3 regions of the Variovorax sp. GW821-FHT09D04 genome follow, and region 3 is predicted to be linked to each of the others. Evidence: predicted binding sites of a transcription regulator. Region 3 holds the regulator's gene; each other region holds the start of a gene.
What was found. Region 3 encodes sigma-54, which starts transcription at its own class of promoters, with help from an activator protein. Its sites were predicted from a motif close to TGGCANGNAANCTGCTTT; they were not measured.
Positions count from the first base shown of each region.

Region 1 (10,326 bases), on a different contig from region 3:
GCTGGCGGGCAACCTCGCGGCGCTCGATGCGCGCTTCGACACGCTGGTCGAAGCCGGCAACGTCTCGCGCGTGGGCAAGACCCCGCCGAACGTGCCCGAGCGCATGGCCAACGTCTTTGCCACCTACAGGCCCGACGGTTCCAAGTTCGAGTACTTCGCATCGCTGAACCACACGGGGCCGATGTACACCGACAACGCCAACCAGATCCGCATCAACGGCTTCACGACGGTCGATGCGGCCGTGAGCTACCGCCTGAAGAATGCGCTGCTGAGCTTTCGCGTGCGCAACCTGACGGACCGGCTCTATGCGACATGGACCGGCCGCGCCGCGAGCCAGGTGCTGCTGGCGCCGCGGCGGACCTTCGAGGTGTCGGCGAAGTTCGACTTCTGAGCCCTGTGCGCTGGGGAGAACCAGCAGCGTGCCCCGTGCGCAGGACACTGGGTGCTTCCCGCAGCGAAATCAAGGAGGAGGGCGAAGCCCGGGGGACATTCGCGGAGGGAAGTACCCGGTGGCCTGCGCACTCGCCCTGAACAAACCCAGCCTCAGCGCATCTGCAACCGCGCATCCTTCGGATACCCGATCGTGTAGTCCGCCGACACGCGCGCCGTCTGCCCCGCGTCCAGGTCGAAGCGCCACATCGCCAACCCCGGCTGCTTGTTCCACGCTTGATCAGCGGGCTGCGGCGCAAAGCGCGTGGTCACGCGCACCTGCTCGTCGACCGACACCGGCGCGGCCTCCAGCACCTGCACCGCGATGGGCGTGCGGTGGCGGTTCTCGACCACGTAGGCGCGCTGCACCTGGCGCTCGGCACGCGAACCCGCGAAGCCGCCCGAGCCCTGGTTGTCGCGCTCGGGCTCGACCTGCACGCGCACCAGCTCGTCGCGGCCGAACGAGAGCGTGAGCTTCGCGTCGCTCGGCGCGTTCCAGCGGCCCTGGCCGACGAAGTTGCCGTCGCGGTACAGCTGCATCGGGCCGGCCGGCCACACGCCCGTGGGCTGCGCCATCTCGGCGACCAGGAAGGCGCTCGGGTCCGCGCGCGGGCTGGTGCGTGCGGCGAGCTGCGCCGTGTCCTCGTGCTGGCCCAGCGCCAGGGTCACGCGCTGGCCGTTGGAGGGCACGTCGATGCTCTGCGGCACGGCGAACTCGGTGGCGAAGCTGTCGTCGAACACGCTCACGTCGAACAGCGGCTCGCGCACGCGCTCCATGGCCATCTTGCGGTCGGCGGCAATGGGCGAGGGGGCGGCGGCCATCGGCGCGGCCATGTAGGCCGCCTCGGCATTCGCGCGCGGCGGCGGTTCGATGCCGATGCGCCACGCGCTCGGCGTGCGCCCCGTGGTCTCGCGGCGCGGCTGGCCGGTGGACAGCACCAGCTTCACGCCGCGCCAATCCTCGCCCGTGGCCTGCGCCACCAGCGCCTGGCGCTCGATGCGCACCTTGCGCGTCGTGGTGTCGAGCAGCGCGCGGTAGCTGGGCGTCCAGCCGGGGCCGTTGACCTGGTAGCTGAGCTTCACGTCGGCGTCGGCACTGGCGGCCAGTGTGACGGTGACGGCCGTCACCTGCGCGCCCTGGCCCTGCGTGCGGCCGCGCTCGGCCAGCAGCGGCTTGAGCTGGCGGTCGAGGTCGGTCTGCTGGCGCTGGATCTGGTGCTGCTTGAGCAGCGCGTCCTGGCCCGAACGGCGCATGGCGTCGGTCATGGCCGCGAGGTTGCGCGCGTCCATCGGCGCCCGCGCGCCGGGGCCCGACTCGCCGCCCGACAGCCCCTTGAGATACCCCGTGACCATGCCCAGCGCATCGGTCTCGGCCTGCAACGCGGCCTTGCGGTCTTCGAGTTCGCGGATGCGGCCGTCGAGCGCGCTGGTGGCGCAGTTGGCGGAGAGCTCGCGCGCCTCGCTGAGCACCGAGGTCTCGCCCACGCGCACCGCCGCGCCGGCCGACACCTGCAGGCTCTGCACGTCGAGCCCGGCCGGCAGGCAGGCGAAGGTGACCGATCGGCTGCCCGCCGCGACGCGCGCCACGCGCTCCACCGTGGCGCTGCCGGGGTAGACCTTGACCTGGGTGATGCGCGAGGCATCGGCCTGCAGCTGCGCATGGGCGCCGGCGCCCGCGGCCAGCCAGAGGGCCGCGACGGCGGTGGCACGCAGGAGGGGACGGGCGGAGAACGGTGTGTACATGGAAAGCCTTCCGGAAGAAAGTCGGTGACGAATCTCCGCTTCTACGGACGGGGCGGGCGAACGGGGTTAAGGCGTCGCGAAGTTTTTTCATGACGCCGGTGTGACGCGGGCGCACTGCTGTCGCGCAGGCATCTGCCGGCGGCGAACCGGTCACCCAAGAGACGGTGCGCGGCGGTTCCACTTCCTAGAGTGGGTCTCGCCTTCCATCCACTCCCCTGAAAGGACACCCTCCATGCTCGACACGATCCAGGCCATCAACCGTTCGGCCGCCTTCAACCGCTGGGCCGGCTTCGACGTCACACAGGCCGCCGACGGGCAGGCCGAACTGCGCATGAAATGGCGCGAGGAAGACATGGGCCAGTACACCGGCTTCCTGCACGCGGGCATGATCGCCGCGCTGCTCGACACCGTGAGCGGCTTCGCGGCCGCCACCGTGGCGGGCCGCGTGCTGGCTTCGCACTTCTCCATCAACTGCATCTCGCCCGCCATCGGCGAGGCCTTCGTGGCGCGCGGGCGCGTGGTGAAGGCGGGGCGCAAGCAGGTGTTCGTCGGGGCCGAGCTGTTCGCGCAGCCTGAAGGCCAGGGCGAAGACAAGCTCAAGCTCGTGGCGACGGCGAACGCCATCCTGGTGCCGGTGGACGAGGCGTCGACGACGCCGAAGCCGAAGCAGGCGGCGTAAGCACCACGGCAGGCTCGGCCCCGGGCTTGCGCTTCAGCCCGAACAGCGGGCGCAGCCAGCCGATGCGGCGGATCAGCCCGTCGGTCAGCAGCCAGCAGCCGGCGATCGTCACGACGACCAGCGCCACGGGCTCCCACACCGGGCCCAGCGCCAGCGGCACCAGCAGCGCCACCCCGGCGACGATCAGTGTCTGGTGCAGCATGTACCAGGGGTAGACCGACTCGTTGGCCCAGCGCAGCCACGGCCAGGGGCGGTTCAGGTGGCGGTGGCCATGGCCCAGGATCGTGGCGACCGCGAGCCATAGGTAGGCCGTGCGCAGCACGTCCATCAACAGGCCCTTGGGCGCAACGACGGCCCCGACGCGCAGCGCGATGAACGCGCCGATCGCCGCCACCGCCAGCAGCAGCGACACGCGGCGCAGCCGTTCGAGCTCGCGCCAGATGCCGGTGTCCACGCCCATCCAGTAGCCGTAGAGGAAGACGGTGAAGTAGATGCTGTGCAGGTGGAAGTCCCACACCAGGTTGTGCGTGGCCGGAAAGTGCCGCGCCAGCAGCACCGTCCACGCCAGCAGCGGCAGCGCCGGCAGCAGGAGCAGCTGCCAGCCACGCAGCCCGTTGAAGCGCCGCCGCACCCACTGGCCGGCCGCCGAGCGCCACAGCGGCAGCGTCAGCGCGACCAGCGCCGTGTAGAGGAACAGGTAGGGCAGATACCAGAGGTGGTTCCAGGTGATGCCGAACTCCGCCCCCGCGAACGCGCCCTTGGGCCACGGCGCGCCCATCGACAAGTAGCGCAGCAGGAAGGTGCCGAAGCCCGGCGCCACCAGCCCGCGCGCCACGCCTTCGGCATAGGCCTGGTAGGGCACGACCACCGCCATGCCGAAGGCCAGCGGCAGCATCAGCCGCAGCCCCCGGCTGCGCAGCAGGCCCCAGGTGCCCTGGCCCCGGCTCAGGAAGCCGAGCGACACGCCCGAGATCAGGAACACCAGGTCCATGCGCCACAGGTTCAGCACCCGCATCGGCCACGGCAGCCACTCGGCCGCGTGCGGGCTCTTCAGGTGCCAGGGCCAGTCGGCCACGTAGTACATGCCCACGTGGTAGAGGATGACGAGCAGGAAGGCGAGGGCGCGCAGGGCGTCGATGTCGTGGCGGCGCTGCGGTGTGGGAACGGAATCGGAGGGCATGGCGGGCTCCTGGAACGAGGAAACGGCGGCCATCGTGGCCCCCGCGCCCGCCTCCGGGGCCATCGCCGGGACGGATCGGCCCGGATTTGTGACGAACGGTGGCCCTCAGGGACGAAATCCGGCCCCCGGTTCGCGAGAATCCCCGCATGAGCGAGCCGCGCAAGAACCTGTACGAGCGCTACGAACCGATCCGGCGGTACGTCGAAGTCGGCTTCTGGATCGTGCTGATGACGGTGCATGCCGCGATCAGCACCGTGGTCGCGCTCATCGACGCCCGCAGCCGCGCCGTGCCGCGCGCGCACTGGGAGGTCATTACCTGGGAGGTGTCGAGCCACATCGCGCTGCTGGCGCTGGTGCCGGTGCTGGTGGCCGTGGAGCGCCGGCTGTCGCCGCTGGCGCGCGACCACTGGGTGCGTTTTCTCGCCGGGCATCTGGTGGCCAGCGTGCTCCTGAGCCTGGCGCACGTCGCGGCGATGTTCGGGCTGCGCGCCGCGGTGTATGCGGCCGCCGGCGAGCCCTACGACTTCGCCGGCGCCATGGGGCGATGGGGCTACGAGTACCTGAAGGACGTGCGCGTCTACGCCACGATGGTCTTCGGCGTGTGGGCCTACCGGCTCTTCATGCTGCGGCTGCAGGGCGAGGCGCGCGTGCTCGATCCGCCAGAAGAGGGCGTGGCGCCGGTGCCCGAGGCGCTGGCGGAACCGGAGGGTTTCGAACCCTCCGTGCAGGACGTGCCCGCGCCGGCAGCACCGCCGCCGCCGGCCCGCCCCGAACGCTTTCTCGTGCGCAAGCTGCGCCGCGAATTCCTCATCGCCGCCACCGACATCGACTGGCTGCAGGCGGAGGGCAACTACGTCGGCCTGCACGTCAACGGCCACGACTACCTGCTGCGCGCCACGCTCACCGACTTCCTGACCCAGCTCGACCCCGCCACCTTCGTGCGCGTGCACCGCAGCCACGCGGTGAACCTGGGCCGCATCAAGGAGATCGAGCCGCTCGACGGCGGCGACGCCCGGCTGCACATGCACGACGGCACGAGCGTGCCCTGCAGCCGGCGGTATCGCGACGCGCTGCGCGGCGGCGCGGGCTGAGCGTTTCGGCGCGTTCCGATCCGGTGCGCGCCCTGCGAATTCGGCCCATTCCTGGGTCGTTTTGCACCATTCAAGAGCCTTCAGGCACCATTTTTGCTTTCTTGCGCCGGCGCCCCGAGCCGTTCGGGTGCGACGCACCAAATCAAACCAAAAACCTGCAAGAAGCTCTCATGGACGCACTCAAACAGGGCGCTGACGCGCTGTTCATCCTTCTCGGCGCCATCATGGTCCTGGCCATGCATGCCGGCTTTGCCTTTCTGGAACTGGGCACCGTGCGCAAGAAGAACCAGGTCAATGCGCTGGTCAAGATCCTGGTCGACTTCTCGGTGTCGACCATCGTGTACTTCCTGGTGGGCTACGGTGTGGCCTACGGCACGCATTTCTTCGTCAGCGCCACCGAACTGTCGGTAAGAAGCGGCTACGAGCTGGTGAAGTTCTTCTTCCTGCTGACCTTCGCGGCGGCCATTCCGGCCATCATCTCGGGCGGCATCGCCGAGCGCGCCAAGTTCTGGCCGCAGCTGATCGCCACCGCGGTGATCGTCGGTTTCGTCTACCCGCTGTACGAGGGCATCGCCTGGAACAAGGCCTTCGGCATCCAGGGCTGGATCGCTTCGGTCACCGGCCACGAGTTCCATGACTTCGCCGGCTCGGTCGTCGTGCACGCCGTGGGCGGCTGGCTCGCGCTGCCGGCCGTGCTGCTGCTGGGCGCTCGCCGCAACCGCTACCGCGGCGACGGCTCGCTCAGCGCGCACCCGCCGTCGAACATCCCCTTCCTGGCGCTGGGCGCGTGGGTGCTGTGCGTGGGCTGGTTCGGTTTCAACGTGATGAGCGCGCAGAGCATCGACAAGATCTCGGGCCTCGTCGCCGTCAACTCGCTGATGGCGATGGTCGGCGGCACGCTGGTGGCGCTGGCCATGGGCAAGAACGACCCCGGCTTCGTCTACAACGGCCCGCTCGCCGGCCTCGTGGCTGTGTGCGCCGGCTCCGACCTCATGCACCCGCTGGGCGCGCTCGTGACGGGCGGCGTGGCCGGCGCCATCTTCGTCTTCATGTTCACTCGCACCCAGAACAAATGGAAGATCGACGACGTGCTCGGCGTGTGGCCGCTGCACGGCCTGTGCGGCACCTGGGGCGGCATCGCGGCCGGCATCTTCGGCACCCAGGCGCTGGGCGGCATCGGCGGCGTGAACCTGTGGGCGCAGCTGATCGGCACCTTGCTCGGCGTAGTCTGGGCGCTGATCGGCGGCGCCGTGGTGTACGGCGTGCTCAAGGCGACCATGGGGCTGCGGCTGTCGCAGGAGGAGGAGTACGACGGGGCGGACCTGTCGATCCACCACATTTCGGCGACGCCGGAGCGCGAAGTGAATTGGTGAGGGCGATGCGGCTCAGGACATGAGCCGCATCCGGGGATTTGCGGCTCACGGCACGAATTTGCCAGCTGTAGCAAACTTGCCGGCGGCCTCCGATCCCACCTGTTCACCACCCCATGACCCAATCTCCCCCCGCCCTCGAAGTCCTCCCCCGCGATCTCTCCGCCTACCGCGAGGGCAACGTCGGCATCGACTACGTGCACCGCTTCGAGTCCGGCAAGCCCGGCCCGCACGTGCTGATCAACGCGCTGACGCACGGCAACGAGATCTGCGGCATGACCGCCGCCACGCACCTGCTCGACACCGGCGTGCGCCCGAAGATCGGCACGCTCACCGTCAGCTTTGCCAACGTGGCGGCCTACGAGTCCTTCAACGAGGCGCTGCCGTTCGACAGCCGCCAGCTGGTGCACAACCTCAACCGCGTGTGGTCGCCCGAATGGCTCGACGGCAGCGAGGACAGCCCCGAGCTGCGCCGCGCCCGCGAGTTGCGCCCGGTGGTGAGCGCGGCCGACCACATCCTCGACATCCATTCCACGAGCCAGCCCGTGATCCCGTTCTGGGTGTACCCGGCCTTCGACCGCAACGCCGAGGCCGCCATGGCCATCGGCCGCCCGTCGGTGCACCTGGTGATGCCCGACGGCCTGGGCTCGGGCACGCCGCTGATCCAGCACGGCCAGCATGGCCGGGCCGACGGCAAGGGCGTGGCGCTGGTGGCCGAGTGCGGCCAGCATTTCCTGCGCTCGGCCTCCGAGCTGGCCACCGCCATCTCGCTCGACTTCCTGGCGCACTTCGGCCTCATCGACAAGGACCCGGCCGTGCCCGCGCCCGGCGAGCAGCGTCGCTTCGAGCTGCTCCAGACGCACGTGATCAAGTCGGAAGACTTCGCCTTCGTGCGCCCGCTGATCGGCTTCGAGACCTTTGCCAAGGGCGAGCTGATCGCCACCAACGGCCCCGACGAAATCCGCGCGCCGTGCGACGACTGCACGATCTTCATGCCCGCGCAGCGCACGATCGTGGGGCGCGAGGCGGTGTACCTGACCAGGCCGCTCTGAGGGCGGCGTCCTTCAGTTCAGCAGATCAGCAGGTGCCGCGGTTTGTCCGCGGTGCTGTAGTCGGCATGCCAGTAGTGCGGGTCGTCGCAGAGGCTGAACGCGGCCTGCTTGCCGGCGTGCCGGTCCGTGAAGTGTCTTTGGAGCGTGACGTGCACCGAGCCCTCGTCGGGCCAGTCGACGCCGACATCGACGACGCGGTTGCCCGCGGCGACCTCGGCGGCGACGATCCGCTGCAGGGCGGGGTGCAAGAGGGTGTTGAGGCGAGCGAGGGCTTCGCGGCGTTCGTTGGGGGCGAACGAGGAGGCGAGGCAGGCTTCGGTGAAGAGGGTCGGCGCTTTGTCACGCATGACGGCGTTCCGGCTGGGTGCCTCAACCCGCAACGAACAACGCCGGGTCCACCATCGTCCGGTTCAGCATCACCCCCCAATGCAGGTGCGGCCCGGTCACCCGTCCCGTCGCGCCCACCGCGGCCAACGGGTCTCCGATCTTGAGCACGTCGCCCACCTTCACGTCCCAACGGCTCAGGTGGCAGTACATCGTCAGCAGGCCGCCGCCGTGGTCGACCCAGACGGTGCCGCCGTTGAAGAAGTAGTCGCCGGTGTCGATCACCTTGCCGGCCAGCGGCGCGCGCACGGGCGTGCCGGTGCCGGCTGCGATGTCCATGCCGCTGTGCGGATTGCGCGACTGGCCGTTGAACACCCGGCGCAGGCCGAACGAGCTGGAGCGGCGGCCCGGCACGGGCACGCGCATCTGCAGCGCGGCGTCGGGGCGCAGGTCGGAGAGCGTGGCCATCACGCCGGTCAGGTGGTCGCGTTCCTTGGTGTAGCGCGCCTCGTCTTCCGGCGACAGGTCGACCGTGCGCGGCGCCACCGTCAGGCGTTGTTCGCGGTACTGCTTCGGGGCGACGGTGTAGGCGATCTGGCGCTCGGGCTTGTTGCCCTCGGCGCGCACGCTGATGCTGGCTTCGCCGGGTGGGGTGGCAAGCGGAATGCCGACCAGCGCGGTCCATTCGATCGGATCGCCGAGCACCAGCAGCGGCACGTCACCGGCGAAAGCCTTGGGGCGCGTGGCGGCGGGGCCGAGCGACAGGCGGGCGACGCCGCCCGGCACCAGCAAGGCGCGCGGCCAGACATCAGGCGCCTGCGGCTTGTTGTTTTTCTTGGCCGGGGCCGGGGCCGCGGCACCGGCAGGCAGCGCCAGCAGACCGAGGGCGCCGAGCACGGCGCTGCGGCGGTTCAATGCAGCAGAAGAGAGATCGGAGAGAGGAAGGTTCATGTGCATGGACAGGATTCGAATGAAGAGTTGGTGGTGCGGCGGCTCAGCCGCCGCTCTGTTCCCGCCAGGTTCCGGGCGCGAGCCCGTCGAGCGTGTAAGGCCCGATGGCGGCGCGGATGAGGCGCAGCGTCGGCAGCCCGACGGCCGCCGTCATGCGCCGCACCTGGCGGTTGCGGCCTTCGCTGATCGCCAGCTCCAGCCACGCGGTGGGAATGAGCTTGCGCTCGCGGATGGGGGGCTCGCGGTGCCACACGGCGGGCGGCGGGTCGAGCCGGCGCGCCCGTGCGGGGCGCGTGGGGCCGTCGTTGAGCTGCACGCCGTTGCGCAGCGCCGCCAGCGCTTCGTCGGTCGGCACGCCCTCGACCTGCACCCAGTAGGTCTTCTCCATCTTGAAGCGCGGATCGGCGATGCGCGCCTGGAGCTTGCCGTCGTCGGTGAGCAGCAGCAGGCCTTCGCTGTCGGCATCGAGCCGGCCGGCGACGTAGACACCGGGGAGGTCGATGAAGTCCTTCAGCCCGCGCCAACGGCCCTCGGGCGTGAACTGGCTGAGGACGCCGTAGGGTTTGTTGAAGCGGATCAGGCGAGAAGAAGGGCTCGTAGCGTTCATGAACCGACAGGATAGCCGGGGTCTGTCGACGCTCGGCGCAAGAAAAAAGCCGGAGCCATGACGGCCCCGGCTTTGCGGGAGAACGCGACCAGCGGGCTTACTTGGCCCAGCTGTCCCGCATCCCCGCCGCGCGGTTGAACACCACCTGTCCGCCGGCACCGCCGCCCTTCGTGTCGCGCACGAAGTAGCCATGCCGTTCGAACTGGATGCCCACGCCGGGCTCGGCCTTCGCCAGCGACGGCTCGACGAAGGCCGTGCACACCTCCAGGCTGTGCTTGTTCAGCTCGTCCAGCAGCTCGCCGCCGCCGGGGTTGGCTTCGGCGAACAGGCGCTCGTACAACCGCACCTCGGCCTGCACGGCATCGGCCGCGGCCACCCAGGTGATGTTGCCCTTGACCTTGATCGCGTCCGCGCCGGGCGTGCCGCTCTTGGTGTCGGGCACCAGCGTGGCCTGCACTTCGAGGAGCTTGCCGTCGGCGTCGCGCGTGGCGCCGGTGCATTCGATGACGTGGCCGTACTTCAGGCGGACCTTGTTGCCGGGGAACAGGCGGAAGAAGCCCTTGGGCTGCACGTCTTCGTAGTCGGTGCGCTCGATCCAGACTTCGCGGCCGAGCTTGAACTCGCGCTTGCCCATTTCGGGGTGGTGCGGGTGCACGGGCGCGGAGCAGTCGTCCAGCGCATCGTCGCTGCCCATCAGCTCACCCCAGTTGGTGATGACGAGCTTCACCGGGTCGAGCACGGCCATGGCGCGCGGCGCGACGGGGTCGAGGGTGTCGCGCAGCGCGGCCTCGAGGCTGGCGTACTCGATCCAGCCGCCCGACTTGGTGGTGCCGCTGCGTTCGCAGAACAGCTGCAGCGCGGCGGGCGTGTAGCCGCGGCGGCGCAGGCCGGCGATGGTGG
Region 1 covers NZ_JBWKPA010000001.1:10,602-20,927, reverse strand. Annotated here, with positions in the region: gene AC07O4_RS00095 (TonB-dependent receptor) at 1-391, shown strand, start outside; gene AC07O4_RS00090 (DUF4139 domain-containing protein) at 544-2,172, opposite strand; gene AC07O4_RS00085 (PaaI family thioesterase) at 2,405-2,851, shown strand; gene AC07O4_RS00080 (acyltransferase family protein) at 2,769-4,031, opposite strand; gene AC07O4_RS00075 (LytTR family DNA-binding domain-containing protein) at 4,178-5,122, shown strand; gene AC07O4_RS00070 (ammonium transporter) at 5,293-6,495, shown strand; gene AC07O4_RS00065 (M14 family metallopeptidase) at 6,609-7,544, shown strand; gene AC07O4_RS00060 (hypothetical protein) at 7,562-7,891, opposite strand; gene AC07O4_RS00055 (peptidoglycan DD-metalloendopeptidase family protein) at 7,914-8,819, opposite strand; gene AC07O4_RS00050 (pseudouridine synthase) at 8,863-9,426, opposite strand; gene AC07O4_RS00045 (glutamine--tRNA ligase/YqeY domain fusion protein) at 9,524-10,326, opposite strand, start outside.
Region 1: AC07O4_RS00070 (ammonium transporter) is a predicted target of sigma-54. The motif match lies at 5,205-5,222, and genes of this name have one in related genera.

Region 2 (10,326 bases), on a different contig from region 3:
GCCCGACTCAGTCTTCGAAGAAATTCACCGGCAGGCCCGGCGTGTCGACGCGCATCGAGAGCACGGTGCCCGAGGCCGGGCGCTGCACCAGCTCGTCGGCCGGACGGCCCTTGCGCCCGCTGGTGACGAACAGGGTGCGCAGGTCGTCGCCGCCGAAGCAGGGCATGGTCGGGCACTGCACCGGCACCGCGATGGCCGCAACGCGCTCGCCCGTGGGCGCAAAGCGCAGCAGCTGCGCGCCCTCGAACATCGCGACCCAGTAGTGGCCGGCGGCGTCGACGGTGGCGCCGTCGGGGCGGCCGTCGTAGTGCGTGGGCGTGCTGGGTACCCAGCCCGCGGGTTTGGGGTCGAACTGCTGGAACACGCGCGCATGCGACAGCGTGTTGGCCTCGGCGTCCCAGTCCCAGGCGCGCACCACGTGCGCGGCGGTGTCGGCCCAGTACAGGGTGCGGTTGTCGGGCGAGAACGCCAGGCCGTTGGCGGTGGTGACGTGCTCCAGCATCGACGTGATGGTGGGCGAGACGTCTCCCGGGCGTGCGTCGAAGCAGTAGAGCGCGGCGTTGGCGCGGTCCTTGGCCTCGTTGAGCGAACCGGCCCAGAAGCGGCCGAGCGCGTCGCACTTGCCGTCGTTGAAGCGCATGGTGCGCACGTCGTGCTCCGCGCGTGCCATGGCCACAAGGCTGCCGCCCCACTCGCGGGCCCGGTAGATGCCGTCGCGCAGCGCGATCACGAGGCCGCCGCTGCGCGCCGGCGCCATGCAGCCGGGTTCGGTGGGCAAGGCCCATCGCTCGACCGTGGCCGTGGGCGAGCCGATCTCGCCGCGCGTGCGCAGCACGGCGCGGCCCGGGATGTCGAGCCAGTAGAGCGCGCGTTCGTGCGGATGCCAGAACGGCGATTCACCCAGTTCGCAGAGGCTGTCTTCGATGGAGGTCCACATGGTGGGGCGATTGTGCCCCCGGCCACGCGGGCCGCGGGCAAAAAAAAACCCGCTGACGCCGAAGCGCTCGCGGGCTGAACATCCAAAGGAGACTCGCCTGAAAAAACCGGGAGTGGTTGTTCTTCTTTGTATCGAAAAGGGGGGTGGTGGTCTTGGAGGAGCGGGGGCCGGCGCCGTGCCGGACCACCCGCTGTCTGTGTGCGAATCAGCGGTTGTAAGCCGTTTCGCCGTGGGACGAGATGTCGAGGCCTTCGCGCTCTTCTTCTTCCGACACACGCAGGCCCAGGGTCAGGTCGGCGATCTTGTAGGCGATGAACGCAACCACGCCGGACCACACGATGGTGAACAGCACGCTCTTGACCTGGATCCAGACCTGCGCGCCCATCGAGAAGGTGTCGGGCGTCAGGCCGCCGGTGCCGCCCAGGCCCTTGGCAGCGAACACGCCGGTCAGGATGGCACCCAGGATGCCGCCCACGCCGTGCACGCCGAACACGTCGAACGCGTCGTCCGCGCCGAGCATGCGCTTGAGACCGCCCACGCCCCACAGGCAGACCAGGCCGGCCAGCAGGCCCATCACGATCGAGCCCATCGGGCCGACGAAACCGGCGGCGGGCGTGACAGCCACGAGGCCGGCCACGGCACCGGATGCAGCGCCCAGCATCGAGGCCTTGCCCTTGTGCAGGCTCTCACCCAGGATCCACGACAGGGCCGCGGCGGCGGTGGCGAGCACCGTGTTCACGAAGGCCAGGCCGGCAGCCGCGTTGGCCGCACCTGCCGAGCCGGCGTTGAAGCCGAACCAGCCGACCCACAGCAGCGAGGCGCCGACCATGGTGAGCGTGAGCGAGTGCGGCGTGAAGGCTTCCTTGCCGTAGCCCACGCGCTTGCCGACCATGTAGGCACCGACCAGGCCGGCGATACCGGCGTTGATGTGCACCACGGTGCCGCCGGCGAAGTCGAGCGCGCCGTCCTTGCCCAGCAGGCCGCCGCCCCACACGATGTGGGCCATGGGCACGTAGCTGAAGGTGAACCAGATCACCGAGAACAGCAGCACGGCCGAGAACTTGGCGCGTTCTGCAAAAGCGCCGACGATCAGCGCCACGGTGATGGCCGCGAAGGTGCCCTGGAAGGCGAAGAACACGTATTCGGGGATCGTGGTCAACGCGCCGAAGGTCTCCTGCGTGATGCCCTTCATGAAGATCTTGTCGAAGCTTCCGAAGAAGTTGCCGTCGCCCGTGAAGGCCAGGCTGTAGCCGTAGATGGCCCACAGCAGGCTGATGAGCGAGAAGATCACGAAGACCTGCATCAGCACCGACAGCATGTTCTTGGAGCGGCCCAGGCCGCCGTAGAACAGCGCCAGGCCGGGGATGGTCATCAGGATCACGAGCAGGGTCGAGGTGAGCATCCAGGCGGTGTCGCCGGAGTCGACCTTGGGCGCGGGAGCAGCGGCCGGTGCGGCGGGCGCGGCCTCGGCGGCCGCGGGTGCTGCAGCTGCTGCAGGCGCGGGCGCAGCAGCGGCAGGTGCAGCAGGTGCCGATGCAGCCGGTGCCTCAGGGGTGGCGGCGGGTGCCTGGGCCAGCGCCGAAGTACCGGCGACGAAGACGCTCAAGCCGAGCGCAAGAGAGACAAGAAGTTTTTTCATAGTCGTTGTTCTTTCGGGCCAGGACTCGATCAGAGGGCTTCGCGGCCCGTTTCGCCGGTGCGGATGCGCACGACCTGCTCGAGGTTGTAGACAAAGATCTTGCCGTCGCCGATCTTCCCGGTGCGCGCGGCGCCTTCCACCGCCTCGATCACGCGGTCGACCAGCTCGTCGGAGATGGCCGCCTCGATCTTCACCTTGGGCAGGAAGTCGACCACGTACTCGGCGCCGCGGTACAGCTCGGTGTGGCCCTTCTGGCGACCGAAGCCCTTCACTTCCGTGACGGTGATGCCCTGCACGCCGATGGCCGAGAGCGCTTCGCGCACCTCGTCGAGCTTGAACGGTTTGATGATGGCTGTGACCAGCTTCATGATGAGTTGCTCCTTCTGGATGGATGAAAGGCGGCGCGGCAACGTGGGCCGCGCCTGGTTGTTGTGTCGATTACAGCGTCTTCGTCAGCGTGAGGATGAAGCGTGCCTTGTTGGGCGAGTAGTAGGTGGTGCCGAAGGTGCCGAAGTCGGGGATCTCGATGCCCGGGTAGGCCACGACCTGGTAGTTGGCCTTCTTGTTGGCGCCCTGCACCGAGCCGGTGAGCGTCAGGCCGCTGCCGAAGTCGTAGGTGGCGCCGATGTTGTAGTCCACGTAGCTCTTGTAGCCCAGGCTGCGGATGTCGCTGGACATGTTGGTGAAGCCGACGGCGGCCTTGAGCGTGACCTTGGGCACGATCTCCTTGCTGTAGGCCAGGTTCAGGTAGCCGGTGTTGCGGCCCTTCAGGCCCGAGCCCGTCTTGGCGCCGGCGTAGCCGAAGTAGTCCTTGGACACCGTGTGCGAGTACTTGGCCGTGAACGAGCCGAAGCTGTCGTTGGCGTAGGTGGCGCCCACGTACAGCTCGGTGGTGTTGCCCACCGAGTTGCCCGGGTAGATGTAGGTGAGCGCACCCACGTCCATGTCGACCGGGCCGGCCTTGAACTTGTAGCCGCCGTACAGGTCGCTCTCGATGCTGTTGCCCTTGAGCCAGTTGACGCTGGAGTTCCAGTTGCCGATGTAGAAGCCGCTGTCGCCGAAGGCGTAGTCGAAGCCGCCCTGGATGGCGGGCTTGAAGCCCTTGGTCTTGGCGTAGTCGTTCTTGCCGATCATGTCCTGGTCCTGGCCGCGGAACTTGTAGTTCGTGGTCAGCGAGACATTGCCCGTGAGCAGGGGCGCGGGCGCCGGTGCGGCGGCGTCGGCGGCCTGGGCCATGGCGGCGCCCGAGGCGGTCAGTGCAGTGGCCAGAACGATCAACGCCTGGGCGGCGGTACGGTGCGTCATCAGGGAACTCCTCGCAAGTGTGTTGTTGGACCTGAGCACCCTCAAAGCAGGGAGCGTGCCAAACTGCACGAATACCGCCCCGGCCAGAGGGCGCAGGTGTCCGGCGATGAGCGCCAAATCGTTACAAGCCCTGTTTCCGGCAGTTGCACACGCTTGCACGCTGCACGGTCCTGGGCTTGCACGTCGCAGGCGCACCAACTTGGGGAGAGGGAGAAAAATGAGTCTGTCTTTGGTGCAAAGCCGCGCCTTGCTCGGCCTGGAGGCCGCAGCCGTCACGGTCGAGGTGCATCTGGCGAACGGCCTGCCGAGCTTCACGCTGGTCGGGCTGGCCGAGACCGAGGTCAAGGAGGCGCGCGAGCGCGTGCGCTCGGCGATCCAGAACGCCGGGCTCGAATTTCCGACCAACAAGAAGATCAGATGTAGTCAAGCTCTCTTTGCCAGATCTGAGCAAGGTAGAGGGAGAGCCTTGATCATTTCAATCGAAAAGCAAACTTGGCCCGACGATTGTGGATAACTTTGGGCGCTCGCAGAGCGCTCACCACACCAAAGTGCCACGAGAACGCCCAATTGCCGGGCGTCCAAGGCTGGCGGCTAGCGGTTCGCTTCCGCTGCGAGTTGCGCGACGGAGACGCCTATGGCTTTGGCGACGTGAACGATGGTCATCACTCCAGGGTTTTGCTCGCCGCGTTCGATGCTGCTCATGTACGAGCGATCAACCTGGCACTGATGTGCGAGCTCTTCCTGCGAAATCCCACGCGATTTACGCGAGGACCTTATCGCGCCACCAAGCGCCACAAGAGCTGGGTCTCTGGCGTGTTTTGGGGACGGACTGGGCATGGACAAAATGGCCCCGCCATGAGTACGATCACACCACGGACGATCTTCCACATACTGAGCTCTTATGCTTCGCGTTGATACGCGCTTCGAAACTCCCTCTCCAATGGTTGAGGAGCAAGACTTTCATTCGCGCAATTTTTACTGGGCAGAGCACTGCGTGAACGCTCCCCTTTGGCATATTGAAGCTCTCTCGTCCCCGGATTCCGCAGGCGAGTGCCAGTTCTGGCGCCGCTTTATCGCAACTCGGCCTGCAGAGGTTTTGTTCATTCTCTCCAGCAAGACCTGGGCAGCTACGAAGCTGCACGTGATTCTTCCGGCTTACATGGCCGAACTGGCTGTGCCCAAGTTCGCTCGATGCATCTCGCTGTGGGAATGCGGCGTCAGAGGGACGAAGAGCTCATCTGCATGGCTGTTCGAGACGGACTGCGGGAATTTTGTTGACCCGCTCAACGGGCACCGTCTTCGAGAGTTAAAAAAGCAGCACCTGCGATGGCATGACACTCAATTTGGTACGTCCGACGGGGAAAAAGTCCTGCACGATGCGCCTGCTTGACGGAGAAGCCATGTGCCTCTATGTCTATGACCCGTCGACGCCCTTCACGTTCACAGTCCTGAGCACGGTCCAAGGCATCGCGGGCATTCGAGAGGGCTGATTGCACGCGCATGGCACAACACCTTCCGCCAACTGACCTGTTGGGCAGTTCCCCCGTCGCCCCACCAACAGGCGGCGCCTCCCGTCCGCAACCGCCTGATGGTTTTGAGAGTTGGCTTGAGTACGCTATCTTGACCTTCAGCGATCACTGGGTGGCTCTCGACTACATGTTCGATGACAAGCCCATCGAGCGCCATGAGATTGAGGCGGCAGTGCTTGAAGAATTTAATTTGCTACGTGCACGAGCCGGTCTTCCGCCGTTCGATCCAAACTCGCGACGTCCTCGTTCCTAGACGAGCGAAGAGCAGCGGCAACACATCTAACAAGACTGTGCAGAGGGCCTAGGCCTTTCTTCCTTGTTGAGTGAACCCGAGGAGCAACTCTTCTATCGCCGCGTCAGCACCGGGTGTCTCAGCGGAGGCACGTCAAGTCTGGCATGAGTCGGTGCGAGTGTCGTTCGCCAATGCCGAAAGCGATTTGCCCCACCGATCGATTGCGATTTCCGTTTGCACGCCGTCAACTCGAGCGCGCCTTGCAACCTCAATACGGACGTTTCGCCCGGCAAATCACTCGTAAAGGCTGAAGCCTGCGGGAACTGTCTTGCCCGTCCAGTCCGCCACGATAGCCACGCTAAATCTCGCACGCGTGAGGGCTACGTATAGCTTCGCCCTGGTCATGGCTTTTAGTGGCTCGCTCACATTCGACAGCCAGTCGACCATCCCTTTCGTCGGATGTATCGCAACATGGTCAAACCCTAGACCCTTCGAACCGCCGAAGTTCATGACCGGATAATCTTTCAAAATTCCTTTTGTCACTACGCTGTCGCGCAATTGCATCGGTGCGCATTGCCGTAAATATTGGGCATAGAGTCGAGGATGAACGATAAAAATCCCGTTCCAAATGGATTTCCTATCCCTACACGCTTCGCACGCGCACGCAACGCTCTTTGGCAAACTTGGGTACAGCTTCGAAGACAGGTCGCAAATTTCTTGGCTATTTCGATGAGAGACAGTCAAACTGCCTTGGTCGATGCTGACAACCAACCTCTTTGGAATCTCGTTTTTAATAAAATCAACTATTCCCCCATCACGGTATTTGCTGTACTTTCGCTCATGATGGGTTAGATATGTGACTTGCCTTGGATCGCCCACAACCCGAACTCGAGCCGAGGACTGGAATAGTCCAACTATGAATTCAAGATCGTAGCCTGCAAGATCCTGCACTTCATCCACGAAAATATTCTGATAGATTCTTGCAATCCTATCGAAGACTTTCCCATGGGAAGCAGAATTACATCTTATCGCCAACTTGGATAACTTGTCCGAATAAATTCTCCTCCGAGAGTCAAAGTAGTGTTTTTCAAATGCCTCTTCTTCGCTCCAACATACAGGTATGCCAGCTTTGGTTGTGTATTTAACCCCGGACTGACTTGAAACCAGCAACATGCCCTTGACGTCGAACGAGAAAATCGCCCCCTGAAACGGGCGAACTCCATGGCTAATCAAAAATGCAAACCATGTTCCAATAGTGATATTGGCTGGGATGAATCCATTTTCCTCAAGCACTTTTTGTCTTATTTCCGCCTCATTCGACTCTGTGTACGTAACAATCAAGACGTTTTCGTTTCTTACCTTTAGCGCTTCGCGAACAAGGTAGGTCGTTTTGCCCGATCCGGCCACGGCGACAACCAGTTCATTCATACCGCTCATAGTGAAATAGCGTCCTTGACGAACTTGGGGTAGTCAATAGCGGTCTTTGAATTGAATATCGCGAGCGCGACTTCTGTTTTATTCGCGTGCATGTGAACATGCATTTCGTCTTCTGTCTTGAAGGCCTTCCCCAGCAGATCATTCATTTTCTTAAGGCCATTGGACTTCAGAATTTTTGGTTCAAGCGTGTTGTAGTTGAAAGCTTTTTTGCCGATCAAGAGATCTCCGTCGTCGACGAATTCGTCATAGCAAATTCGGATGTGATCTTTGTCAGCATAGTCCGCGTACTTTTTCTTTAGGGCGGCAGGATTGCCGTCGCTGTCGGTCATGACAGCCACAGTGATTTCAAGAGCGGCTGCGAGCTCGAGAAATCGAAGAAACGACGTCCCCACAGAGATCACGTCAATCGAATCCTCAATCGGTAGACGCCCGCCGTTCACATCCATATAAGCTCGCTGCACGACAAGCTCATCCGAGTCCCCCTCGACGAGGATTGCCTTTGAGGATAAAACCAATCTCAGAGTATCGTAGCCGGCGAGTTTTTTGAAAAAATCGCTAGCCTTCAGTTCAGCGACGCGAATCATTTTTGCCTTTTTCAAGAGCATCAGATTATCTAGACCGAGCTTGTTGGCGACAAAACTGCTATGAGTGGAGAGAATGACTTGCTTGTCGCCGTTGTCAGTACTCAATTCACGAATCAGTTGATTGAGTCGAGAGTGGGAGAGATGATTTTCGGGCTCCTCGATAAGTAAGAGAGTTGCCTCTTTATTTTTCTTAGCGCTAAGGGCAAGTTTAGTTTTTATTATGCATTGCTCGCCCTTTCCGATGTAGTGAAATGGGATGTTATCGATATATGTCATCAGGCTGCTCTCCCAAGCATTCTGAGAAGATAAGTCGACAGAAATGCTAACGGCTTTATTGCTAATTTTTGCTGCCGTTGTTATCTTGTCATTTATTAGCTTTAGTTGGGCATCGGACATAAAGGCTTCGCGCAATTTTCGGTGCGCTTGCGAGATGGATGCCCGCTCGTTTTCTTCCAAGCTATCCCTTATGATCCTAGATATATAGGTGTCAGAGCCGTTTTGATAACGGGAACTCGTTGAATCGATCAGAGCAGATTTTATGGGAATGTTTCGTGCAGTGATCCCTTTTCGTGCAAATGAAGTTAGCTTTGGCACGTAATATTCAATCGGAATGGATCCGACATCCCCGGCTTTCAGCATTTCTTCATATGCGTCTTTAAAGTTCTCTTCGTCGAACTGGATTTTAAAAACGACTCCAGATGCAGGAGTTTTTTCCGAGTTGCCGTCACCCTCAAGCTCGGCGAGTTCCGGGCCCGAACCGGAGAAGAAAACCTCAATACAAATCTCAGGAGGTGCGAGCGGAAATTTTGTGGAGAGACTCGCTAAGTAGGCCTGTTCGATGTTGACGTTGAAGAGGTAACTTGAGACTTCATTCCTGATTGAACGGCCATTCAAGAGTCCCGTCATCGCAAGCTGCAGCGCTTCCAGTATGGTCGATTTTCCAGCCTCATTGCCTCCTACAATGATATTCACGCCAGGCTTAAACACCGCCTCAAATTGGCCCTCATAGCATTTGAAGTTCTTTATTTTCACCTTATCAATACGCATGAGCTTCTCCTCTAGTTGATTTCCGCATTCTTGCATAATGAAATCAAAATGGAGAGCAAAAAATTCCGTCAAAGATTGCAGTCAAGAGCGTTGGGATATCGAAGGTTTTGTGACTTCGACCGCACGAATAGACTGGCTGTTGGATGTGTCCCGTCGTGTCAAACTTGCGCTCACTAAGCGGGGGGAGGGCCTACATTGCTCCGCTCTCCATTCCCTGGAGCTGGCGCTTGACTGGAGATGTCCGTGAGCAACAACGCGCAGTAAACAGTTCAAGGTCGAAAGCGCGTTTTGCTGGAGCAGGACTATGAGGTCCGCGACTGGACAAAGAGCTTGGGATTCACGGAGGTGCAGCTGCGCGAAGCAGTGAGGGCGATCGGCAACTCGGCTGACTAGGTGCGTAAGTACCTGGCGAGAAAAATAGGCTTGCCGTGACCAAGGGCTCGCCCTTTCCGGGCCAACACGAAGCGTGGGAGGGGAGCTGCTCGCCCTCCAGTGCGCCAGAATGCCCCGACACAAACAGCGTGGGCGCTCCGGTGATGCCTGACCTCCAATTCCTGCACCCCTTCATTTCCTGGGCAGCCCTCGCGGCCGCGGCGGTAGCGCTCGGCAAGGCGGTCGTCCTGAACCGGCTGGCCGCTTCGGTCAAGCACGAGTTCGATGAAAAGCTCGAGCTTCTGCGATCCGACCTCAAAGGCAAAGAGTCTGAATTGCAGATGCTGCGCAACCATGGGCTGTCGGGACTGAAGGATAGGCAACTGGCGCTGCAGGCGAAGCAGTTGGAGGCTGTTGATCGCCTCTGGGCTGCGTGGTCCTCGTTCGCTTCGCTGCGTCTTTCGCTCTCCATAGTCGGAACGATCAAGTACGAAGAGATGTTGAAGATTTCCAGGTCGGACGCGAATATTCGAAACTTGTTCGCAGATCTGGACGTGTTCGACCCAAAGACGCTCAAGCTCGACGGTGACATGGCCCGCCCATACGTCTCCCCGTTGGCTTGGGCGATTTTTCAGGCATACACAACGCTGCTGATCACCGGCATGATGAAGATCAAGCAAGCGAAGCTTGGGCTCAAGACTCAGCTGTTCGATGATGCAGTGGGCACAAGAATTCTCAAGGCTGTGCTGCCCGAACAAAGTGCGTTTATCGAAAGCACCGGATCCGCTGCTTTCCCTTCGCTATTGGCGCCACTCGAGGAAAAGTTCCTCAATGAGCTCGGATCAATACTCAAAGGTGAAGCGAGTAGTCAAAGCTCAATCGACGAGGCCAAGAAGATTCTGACGGTGATCGCGTCCTCCTCCGCGATCGCCACGCAGCCCTCCCAAGAGCGCATCAGCAAATAGCATCAAACGCTCGCTAGGCAGCGAGCCGCACGCCGTACGGGAGCGTGAACAAAATTTCGCCGCCCACAACAACGACGTCTATTGATTCCGACGGCGCATCAGCGATTGGCATGCCACGCGCTGCAGTGAACTTGAGGTACGGGCGTGCAGATCCATTGGCGATCAGCTTGTAGCCGCCGACGAGGGTCCGACGAGCTCTAATCGCCAGATCTATTCGATCGATCGAAAGCGTGATCCGATCCTTGCCGGCCGTCCAGCCTGCCTTCTCAACCAAGTCGT
Region 2 covers NZ_JBWKPA010000011.1:1,417-11,742, reverse strand. Annotated here, with positions in the region: gene AC07O4_RS26260 (SMP-30/gluconolactonase/LRE family protein) at 8-937, opposite strand; gene AC07O4_RS26255 (ammonium transporter) at 1,143-2,576, opposite strand; gene glnK (P-II family nitrogen regulator) at 2,606-2,944, opposite strand; gene AC07O4_RS26245 (TorF family putative porin) at 3,015-3,881, opposite strand; partial or broken gene AC07O4_RS26240 (magnesium chelatase domain-containing protein) at 4,099-4,311, shown strand; gene AC07O4_RS26235 (helix-turn-helix domain-containing protein) at 4,473-4,718, opposite strand; gene AC07O4_RS26230 (hypothetical protein) at 4,783-5,271, shown strand; gene AC07O4_RS26225 (UvrD-helicase domain-containing protein) at 5,937-7,070, opposite strand; gene AC07O4_RS26220 (ATP-dependent nuclease) at 7,076-8,710, opposite strand; gene AC07O4_RS26215 (DUF3606 domain-containing protein) at 8,999-9,103, shown strand; gene AC07O4_RS26210 (hypothetical protein) at 9,247-10,047, shown strand; gene AC07O4_RS26205 (hypothetical protein) at 10,061-10,326, opposite strand, start outside.
Region 2: AC07O4_RS26245 (TorF family putative porin) is a predicted target of sigma-54. The motif match lies at 3,925-3,942, and genes of this name have one in related genera.

Region 3 (10,326 bases):
TGGGCTTTCGCATCTGGCGCGGCGCGCGCCAGCCGCTCGCGATCACGCCCGACACGGACGCCTCGCCCCGCAGCCAGGGCCGCAGCGGACGCACCTTCCTGCTCGGCCTGGCCACGCAGATCAGCAACCCGAAGACGGCGGTGGTGTACGCGAGCATCTTCGCGGCCTTCCTGCCGCGCGAGGTGCCGCTGGTGCTGGCGCTCGCGGTGCCGGCCGTGATCTTCTGCATCGAGACGGGCTGGTACGCGATCGTCGCGCTGGCGCTGTCCTCGGCCGCGCCGCGCGCGGCCTACCTGCGCTACAAGACCTGGATCGACCGCGCGGCCGGCGGTGTGATGGGACTGCTGGGCCTGCGGCTGGTGTGGTCGGCGGTGCGCGGCACCTGAGCCGCTACAACAGGCTCTCGGGCGTGAGCGGCGACAGCAGCTCGAGCATGGTGCGGTCCCAGAAGCCCGAGTCGGGCTCTTCGTGCAGCACGGTGGTCTTGCCGCCTTCCTCGCTGACCCATTCGATGCGCCGCGAGCCGACTGCGCCCGCATCGGCGCCTTCAGCAAAGCGCAGCCGGTAGGCGCCCTGCTGCTTGAGCACGTCGAGCAGCTTCAGGGTCTGCTGCGCCATCTCGGGGCTGCGGATGAACAGGCCGATTTCGGTGTTGTGGATTTCGGAGCGCGGATCGAAATTCATCGAACCGACGAAGAGGATGCGCTGGTCGATCACCGCCGACTTGGCGTGCAGTCGCCCCACGGACGTGCCGAACAAGCCGAGGCGCACGCTGCGCCGCGTGCGCGCGGAACTCAGCTCGTGCAGCTCGGCGCCCAGCGCCAGCATGTCGGCGCGGTAGCGGCGGTAGGCGGTGTGGACCAGCGGCTCGTCGGTGGCGGCGAGCGAGTTGGTGACCACGCTGATCTTCACGTTGCGCCCGCGGATCTCGCGCATCACCTCCAGCCCCGACGCGCCCGGGATCAGGTAGGGCGAGACCAGCGTCACCTCGCTGCGCGCGCGGCGCATCTGCTCGACCACGTTGTAGCGCACGCTGTCCACGTCGAGCAGCGGCACGCCGCCGTACGACGCGGTCTTGCCGATCACGCGGTCGGGCGAATCGGCATACGCCTCGGCGGTGCTCCAGATCAGGCCCAGCTTGCCGGCGTCGAGGTCGTCGGCCACCGGGCTGTAGCCGAGCAGGTCGTTGGGCGCAGGTTTGGGCGGCGGCGGCGTGGTGTCGGGGCCGGTGGCGGCGTCGAAGCGGCGCTGCAGCTCTTCGCGCGGCAGGTCGGTGTGCACGACCGCGCCGATCGGGCGCACATGCGGGCTGTTCCAGTACTGGTCGAACAGCACGCCCAGTCGCGGGATCAGCGCGCCCGTGACGAAGGTGTCGAGGTCGATGAAGTTCGGGCCGGTGGTGCGGCGGAAGTACTGGTTGCCGATGTTGCGCCCGCCCGCCACCGCCATCGCACCGTCGGCGATGAAGAGCTTGTTGTGCATGCGCCGATTGACGCGGCTGAAGTCGAACAGCGACGCGGTGAAGCGCTTGAGCAGGCTGCCGCGCCCGGCCGGGAACGGGTTGAACAGGCGCAGCTCCACGTTCGGCGTGGCGGCCAGGCCGAGCAGCAGCTCGTCTTCGCCGGACGTGTACAGGTCGTCCATCAAGAGACGCACGCGCACGCCGCGCTGGGCCGCATCGCGCAGGGTGCGCAGCAGGTAGCGACCGGTCTCGTCGTTCTCGATCTGGTAGTACTGCACGTCGAGCGTGCGCTGGGCGCGGCGCGCCAGCTGCAGCCGCGTGTCGAAGGCGAAGTCGCCGCCGGGCATCAGGCGAAAGCCGCTGAGGTCGGGGTCGGGCTGCGAGGCCAGCGCGATCTTGCCGAGCGCGGTGTCGGCCGAGACGGCGATGGCCTTGGTGGGCGGGCGCGGTGCCTCGTCGGGCAAGGTGGCACAGCCGGCGAACAGCGATGCAGCCACGAGGGCGAAGACCCAATGCCCCCAGCGCGACAGCAGGCGACGGGTCATCGTGGGCTTTCTACAGAGCCTTGCGCAGGTTGGCCGGTGCGATGCGCAAGGCTTCGCGGTACTTGGCGACGGTGCGGCGCGCGCACTCGATGCCCTGCTCTTTCAGCATCTCGGAAATCTGGCTGTCGGACAGCGGCTTCTTGATGCTCTCGGAACTCACGAACTGCTTGATCAGCGCGCGCACTGCCGTGCTCGACGCGTTGCCGCCGGTCTCGGTGCCCAGCGCCGAGCCGAAGAAGTACTTGAGCTCGACCGTGCCGAAGGGCGTTGCCATGTACTTGGCGGTGGTCACGCGCGAGATGGTCGACTCGTGCAGGCCCAGTTCGTCGGCGATCTCGCGCAGCACCAGCGGGCGCATGGCCAGCTCGCCGTGCACGAAGTAGCTCTTCTGCCGCTCGACGATGGCGTTGCTCACGCGCAGGATGGTGTCGAAGCGCTGCTGGATGTTCTTGATGAACCAGCGCGCCTCCTGCAGCCGCTGCGACAGCGCCTGGCTGCCCTCGCCCTTGTGCGACTTGAGCGCACCGGCGTAGATGTCGTGCACGCGCAGGCGCGGCATGACTTCGGGGTTGAGCATGACGCGGAACTTCACGTTCGTGCCGCGCCCGGTCTTGGTGACGATCACGTCGGGGATGACGATGTTGCGTTCGACGTCGACGAAGCGGCGCCCCGGCTTGGGTTCGAGCCGCGCAATGATCTGCAGCGCCGAGCGCACCAGCTCTTCGTTGGTGCGCGTGAGCGTGGCCAGGCGCTTGAAGTCGCGCCGCGCGAGCAGCTCCATCGGCTGCTTGCAGATCGCGATGGCGGTCTTGCGGATGAGCGCTTCGGCCTCGGTCTCGTCTTCGCTGGCGAGCGCCTTCAGCTGGATGCTCAGGCATTCGCCGAGGTCGCGCGCACCGACGCCGACCGGCTCCAGGCTCTGCAGCAGGCCCAGCGCCACCTGGAAGTGGTGCACGAGGTCGTCGAACTGGTCGTTGTCGTCGCCCGCCAGGCCCGAGGCCAGCGCGGGCAGCGAGTCTTCGAGGTAGCCGTCGTCGTTGAGCGACTCGATCAAAAAGCGCAGCGCGGCGCAGTCGTTTTCATTGAGCCGCAGGCTCAGCGCCTGGCGGTGCAGGAACGACTGCAGCGACTCCTGGCTGCGCGCGAGTTCGGTGGCGTCGGCACGCTCGTCGTCGCCCAGGTTGTTCTGGCGCGCGGGCGCGTCGCTGCCCCACTCGCTGTCGTCGGGCGCCATGTCGACGGTGCCGTCGCCTTCCCAGTCGGGCTCGCGCTCGGCGATCTCGGCGGCGGGGCCGTCGGTGTCGGGGGTCGAGGTGGTGGTGTCGCTGGAGGTGGAGGACGTGCTGGCGGCGGACGGCGTGAACTCGGCCTCACCCTCGCCCGCGTCGTCGCGCGGCACCGGCGCGTCGGCCGTGTCCAGCCCGAACTCCTCGCGCGCCGCTTCTTCCGCGGTGCGCTCGAGGAACGGGTTCTCGTCCAGCATCTGCTCCACCTCCTGGCTCAGTTCGAGCGTGGAGAGCTGGAGCAGGCGAATGGACTGCTGCAGCTGTGGCGTCAAGGCCAGATGCTGCGAGACGCGAAGGGACAGCCCTTGCTTCATGAGGAAATGGCTCCCCCCCAGGCTGCGCGCTTCGCGCTACGCCAACCCCCTACCGGGGGCGGGCCGGCCGCTTCGGGCGGCCGTGCGCGGCGGCCCCCGCGAGGAAGCTCCGCGCGGACGGCGGCCACGATGATCCTTGACCCTCGCCGCACGGTCACATCCGGAAGTGCTCGCCCAGGTACACCCTGCGTACCTCGGCGTTGTCGACGATCTCCGAGGGTGTGCCTTGTGCCAGCACGTGCCCGTCGCTGATGATGAACGCGTGATCGCAGATGCCCAGCGTCTCACGCACGTTGTGGTCGGTGATGAGCACGCCGATGCCGCGCTCTTTCAGGAAACTGATGATCCGCTGGATCTCGATCACGGCGATCGGGTCGATGCCGGCGAAGGGCTCGTCCAGCAGGATGAAGCGCGGCTGCGTGGCCAGCGCGCGCGCGATCTCGACGCGGCGGCGCTCGCCGCCCGACAGCGCGAGCGCGGGCGAATCGCGCAGGTGGTCTACGCGCAGGTCGGCCAGCAGGTCGGCCAGGCGCTCTTCGGTGTGCTGCTTGGTCAGCGGCATCATGCGGCCGTTGGCGTCGGGTTCGCGCTGCAGCTCGAGCACGGCGCGCACGTTTTCCTCGACCGTGAGCTTGCGGAAGATCGAGGCCTCCTGCGGCAGGTAGCTCAGGCCCATGCGCGCGCGGCGGTGGATGGGCATGTGGGCGATGGGCTCGCCGTCGATGGTGATCTCGCCGGCGTCGGCGCGCACCAGCCCGACGATCATGTAGAACGAGGTGGTCTTGCCCGCGCCGTTGGGGCCGAGCAGTCCGACGACCTCGCCCTTTTGCACATCGAGCGAGACGTCTTTCACGACCGTGCGGCTGCCGTAGCTCTTCTTGAGGCCGCGCGCCACGAGGCGGCTGCCCGGAATGCCGTCGGCGGCCTGGGTTCCTGCGGTTTCGATCACTTGCGCCCTTCCCCTTCGGTGCCGCCCAGCGTGGTGCTCGGGCGCAGCCCGGCGCCGGGCGCGGGGGTGGGCGCCGGAGCCGCGGGCTTCTTGCCGCCGGCCGCGGGTGCGGAGCCGGGCGCCGCCGGGGCCGGCGTGGCCTTCGGCGTGAGGATGGCCTTGACGCGACCGCCGCCGCCCGCCGAGACGCCGGCGTTCGGCGGCACGAGGGAACCGTTGACGGTGTAGGTGTCGTTGCTCTGGTCGTAGACGATCAGCGCGCCGCTGCTTTCGTCGTTGGCCGTGGCGCCGATCAGCCGGCGCATGACGGCACGGCGGATGAACTTGACGTTGTCGGCGCGGCTGTCGTACTCGATGACTTCCGACTCGCCCTCGATCCACTCGTCGCCGGCGTTGCGCTTCTGCTTGTAATAGGCCAGCTTGCCGGGCGCCGCCGTGACCACGCCGTACTGGTAGCCCTCGGCGTCCTGGCGCACGTCCAGCCGCGCGCCGCGGATGATGATCGTGCCCTTCGTGACCAGCACGTTGCCGGTGAACACGCTGGTCTGTTTCAGGTCGTCGTAGCGCATCGAGTCGGACTCGATGTTCATCGGCTTGGTGCGGTCGGCGGTTTCAGCCAGGGCGCCGGAGGCGGCTCCGGCCAGCAACAGCGCGCCGAAGGCCAGGCGGCCGAGGCGACGAAGGGTGGGGAATGTGGGGATGGAGGGCAATGTCATAAAGGCACGAAACTTGCTCTGAAACATTGTATGCGTGGGATGGCAATTGCCCACCGCCGCCAATGAAAAAGCCCGCCGAAGCGGGCCTTGCATTCGACCAAGAAAGCAGGTCGCCGGGTCGGTCAGCCCTTCTTGGCTTCGCCGATGAGGAAGGTCGCGACCTGCAGCACCTTGGACATGCTGCCGGCGGTTTCGCCGTCGACATACCAGCGGCCCGCCACGGCCAGGGCCGGCACGCCGGCGACCTTGTAGGCCTCGGTCTGCTGCGCCGCGCGGCGGGCCTTGCTGGCCACGCCGAAGGACGCAAAGGTTTCCTTGAACTTGGCGCCGTCGAGGCCGGCACGCTCGGCCCAGGCCTGGATGTTGGCATCGCCGTTCAGGTTCTGGCGCTGCGCGTGGATGGCGGCGAACACCTTCGGGTGGTATTCCTCCAGCTTGCCCATGGCTTCGAGCGTGAAGTACAGGCGCTGCTTGGCCTCGACGTCGTTGCCCACGAAGGGCACCGGGATGCGGCGGAAGGCCACTTCCTTCGGGGCTGCCTTGACCCAGGCTTCGAGCGAGGGCTCGAAGTCGTTGCAATGCGGGCAGTTGTACGAGAAGAACTCGACCACCTCAACCTTGCCGGCGGGTGCATCGACGGGCACGCGCTTGTCGAGCACGAGGAAATCGGTGCCGGCCTTGGGGGCGCGCTGGGCGTGTGCCGGAACGGCAGCCAGCGAAAGCAGCCCGATCGAAGTGGCGGCCAGCGAAAAGTCACGACGTTTCATGGAAAAGGTTCTCCTGTGGGTACCGCAGTACAGAGCCGGCGCGCCGCCGGGAGTTCCCCGTGGACGGCGCGACCGAGGCGCTGGAATTGACAAACGAGTGCGGCAGATGCCGCGCGGGCGAGAGCTTAAAGGCTGTTCAAGAAAGGCGCTGACGGGTCAGCGTTGCACGCGCACCAGCGCCGATTCGAGACCGCCGCCGTCGAGCCGTTCCTTGAGCCGGTCGGCGTCGTCCTTCTTGTTGAACGGACCCGCGCGCACGCGGTAGACCGTGCGACCGGCCTGCTCGCGCTCGGTGACCTTGGCCTCGACGCCCATGAGCGACAGCTTGGCGCGCTGCGCCTCGGCGTCGTCGGTGGTGCGGAAGGCGCCAGCCTGCACGAAGTACATGAAGGGATCGGCACCCGACGACGACGGTGCGGCGGCCGTGTGGCTCGGCGCGGCGGACGCGGTGGTCGTGCTGCCGCCTGCGCGGGCCCGGGCGAGGTCGCCCAGCGGATCGTTCGACGGCGGCAGGGCGTTGGCTTCGGCCGGCACCGGCGCGGGACGCGCCGGCTTGGGCGCCACCACCACGGGGGCCGGGGCGGTGACCGGCGCGGTGGCGACGGGCGGCGTGCCGGGGGCCACGGTGGCGGGCGCGCCGGTGATCGGGTTCACCGGGCCGGTGGCCGTGGCGGCCGGGGGCGTGGCGGCGGGCTTGGGCGCGCCGGCCTTGCCGGCCAGCGGCGCGTTCGGGTCCCAGTCGCGGTTCTTGCGGGCTTCGGCTTCGTCCTGCTCGGCACCGCCGCGTTGCGTCTTGTTGACGAACGGGATCGGCACCTTGGTGACGTAGACCGCGATGCCCAGGGCGACGCCCAGACCGAGCACCAGGCCGATGATCAGCCCGATGACGATGTTGCCGCGTTGTCTGCTTGTCTTCTTCATGTTCAGAGGGTGATTCACATCTTGCTCGGCGCACTGACGCCGAGGATCGCGAGGCCATTGTGCAGCACCTGCGCGGCCGCTGCGACGAGTGCGAGACGCGCCAGCTTGACCGGCTCGTCGTCCACCAGGATGCGCTCGGCATCGTAGTAGCTGTGGTAGCTGGCCGCGAGTTCGCGCAGGTAGAAAGTCACGTCGTGCGGCGCGAAATCCTTCGCCGCGGCCGTCAGCATGGCCGGGTACTTGGCCAGCAGCAGCATCAGCGCCTGGGCCGCCGGGCTGTCCAGCGGCGACAGGTCGACCGCCTTGAGCGCGGCCACGTCGCCGCCCCAGGCCGCGAGCACCGAGCAGATGCGCGCGTGGGCGTACTGCACGTAGTACACGGGGTTGTCGTTGTTCTTGGTGACCGCTAGGTCGACGTCGAAGGTGTATTCGGTGTCGGGCTTGCGGCTGAGCAGGAAGAAGCGCACGGCATCGGTGCTGGTCCACTCGATCAGGTCGCGCAGCGTGACGTAGCTGCCGGCGCGCTTGCTGATCTTGACCTCTTCGCCGCCCTTCATGACGCGCACCATGGTGTGCAGCACGTAGTCGGGGTAGCCCTCGGGAATGCCTTCGCCCGCGGCCTGCAGGCCGGCGCGCACGCGCGCGATGGTGCCGTGGTGGTCGGTGCCCTGGATGTTCACGACCTTGTGAAAGCCCCGTTCCCACTTGGCGATGTGATACGCGACGTCGGGCACGAAGTAGGTGTACGTGCCGTCCTGCTTCTTCATCACGCGGTCTTTGTCGTCGCCGTAGTCGGTCGACTTCAGCCACAGCGCGCCATCTTGTTCGTAGGTCTTGCCGGCGGCCACGAGCTTGGCCACGGCCGCCTCGACGCGGCCGCTGGTGTAGAGGCTGGACTCGAGGTAGTAGTTGTCGAAGCGCACGCGGAAGGCCTGCAGATCGAGGTCCTGCTCGCGGCGCAGGTAGGCCACGGCGAATTCGCGGATGCTGTCCAGGTCGTCGATGTCGCCGCTGGCGGTGTACTCGCGGTCGTCGGACTTGACGGTCTTCTTCGCCTTGAAGTCCTCGGCGATGTCGGCGATGTAGTCGCCGTTGTAGGCCGGTGCCTTTTCACCGCTGGGCCACTCGGGGTCGCCGGGCTTGAAGCCTTTGGCGCGCAGCTGCGTGCTGTTGGCCAGCGTCTGGATCTGCACGCCGGCGTCGTTGTAATAGAACTCGCGCCACACGCTCTGGCCCTGCGAGGCCTGCAGATTGCAGATGGCGTCGCCCAGCGCGGCCTGGCGGCCGTGGCCGACGTGCAGCGGACCGGTCGGGTTGGCCGAGACGAACTCGACCAGCACCTTTTCGCCGGTGGCGGGCTGCTGGCCGAAGGCTTCGCCGGCGGCCAGCACCTCGCGCACGATCTGCTGCTTGGCGGCAGCCTTCAGGCGGATGTTGAGGAAGCCGGGGCCGGCGATCTCGATGGCCTCGACCCATTGGCTGAAAGCGGGGGTGGCGAGCAGCGCAGCGCTCAGTTCCTCGGCCAGTTCGCGGGGCTTGCGCCCCAGCGGCTTGGCGAGCTGCATGGCAGCGGTGCTGGCGAAATCGCCGTGCGCCGCCACCTTGGGCGACTCGAACGCGGCTTTGGCACCGGCGCCGGGAGAGAGGGTTTCGAGCGTGTTCGCGAGCGCCGCGAGCAGCTCCTGTTTGACCAATAGCATCTGTGAATTTTACCGGGGGCAAACCCGGACCCAGTTAACGATCGTCATCCGATGGGCGATGTCGCCCGTTAGGATGGTCGGCCCCGAGGCGGGGCGTCTGTCACAACCCAACCTTGCAAGGACATATCCACCATGAAGAAGCTCCTTTCCCTGGTCGCCTCCACCGTCGCGCTCGGCGCCTGCCTGTCGTTCAGCGCCTACGCGCAGGACAAGGCACCCGCCCCGGTCGTGGCCCCCGCTGCCGCCGCCGCACCTGCGGCAGCCCCTGCCGCCGCGGCCGCACCCGCCGGTGGCGCCAGCTGCGATGCCAAGGCCATCGACAAGAACGGCAAGCCCCTGGCCGGCGCTGCCAAGAACAGCTTCATGAAGAAGTGCACCAAGGCCGCCGCCGGACCCGCCTGCGCCGCCAAGGCGGTCGACAAGAACGGCAAGGCCCTGGCCGGTGCCGCCAAGAACAGCTTCATGAAGAAGTGCGAAGCCGACGCGGCCAAGGCCTGATCCGGCGCGGCGCCGTGTGGCGCTGACATTTGTTACTCCCGAAGGGCCCGCTCATGCGGGCCTTTTCTTTTGTCTTTTGTGTTGATTACTTGCCGAAGCCGCGCGCCAGGAACACCGCCACCAGCGGGATCAGCGCGATCAGGTGCGCCTGGATCATCACCAGCTTGCGCGTCTTCAGGATGTCGGCCTCCGCGGGCAGCTTGCCCGTGGCGCGCAGCGTCTTGCGCCAGCGGAAGTAGGTCAGCGTCGGGAAGATCGACAGCACGCCCACGATGATGAACAGCGTGAGCTTCACGTGCAGCAGCGGGTTGGTCCAGTACCAGGCCGTGCCCTTCACGCCCCACCAGGTGCGCGCGATGCCGGTGGCCAGCACCGCGATGGCGGCGATGCCGTAGACCATGTCGACCTTGGCCAGCCGCTCGACCACGGCGGCATTGAGCCATTGCACGCGGCACAGCGCGGCTTCACTGGAGATGAACACGACCATCGTCAGGATGGCCAACAGATGCAGGTAGGCGAGGATGGCTTCGAGGGTCATCGGAAACTTTCTTCATCGGGGGTTGCAAGCAAATGCAAAAAGCATTGTGCCGCCCGGTCACGATTTCAGGACCGCCCGCCCCAGAATTCCGGCTGCCCGTACTGCGCTTTGAGGAAATCAAGCCACAGTCGCACGCGCAGCGGCAGGTGCTTGGTGCCTGTGAACACCGCATAGATGCCGTTGGGCGGCGCGGCGAAGTCGTCGAGCAGGGGCACGAGCAGGCCCGCATCGATCTCGGCCTCGACCTCCCAGGTGCTGCGCCAGGCGATGCCGTGGCCCGCCAGGCACCAGTCGTGCAGCACCTGGCCGTCGGAACAATCGAGCGGACCGCTGGGGCGCAGGTGAATGAGCTCCTGCACGCCCTCCTCACTGGTAATGCGAAAGGCCCAGCCGCGCGTCTGCGAGGCATCGCTCGACAGCGTGAGGCAGGCAAAGCGCGACAGTTCGCTCGGGTGTTTGGGCGCGCCGTGGCGGCGCAGAAACTCGGGCGTGGCGACGCAGCGGCGGCGGTTGTCGGCCAGGCGCACGCTCACGAGCGACGAGTCGGGCAGGTCGCCCACGCGCACGGCGCAGTCGAAGCTCTCGCCCGTGACGTCGACCACGCGGTCGCTGAGGTTCAGCGAGATCGTC
Region 3 covers NZ_JBWKPA010000014.1:66,720-77,045, forward strand. Annotated here, with positions in the region: gene AC07O4_RS29035 (LysE family translocator) at 1-386, shown strand, start outside; gene AC07O4_RS29040 (phospholipase D family protein) at 391-2,007, opposite strand; gene rpoN (RNA polymerase factor sigma-54) at 2,018-3,607, opposite strand; gene lptB (LPS export ABC transporter ATP-binding protein) at 3,762-4,556, opposite strand; gene lptA (lipopolysaccharide transport periplasmic protein LptA) at 4,553-5,272, opposite strand; gene AC07O4_RS29060 (thiol:disulfide interchange protein DsbA/DsbL) at 5,395-6,039, opposite strand; gene AC07O4_RS29065 (SPOR domain-containing protein) at 6,196-6,960, opposite strand; gene argS (arginine--tRNA ligase) at 6,975-8,660, opposite strand; gene AC07O4_RS29075 (hypothetical protein) at 8,793-9,158, shown strand; gene AC07O4_RS29080 (DUF2214 family protein) at 9,244-9,696, opposite strand; gene AC07O4_RS29085 (LysR family transcriptional regulator) at 9,762-10,326, opposite strand, start outside.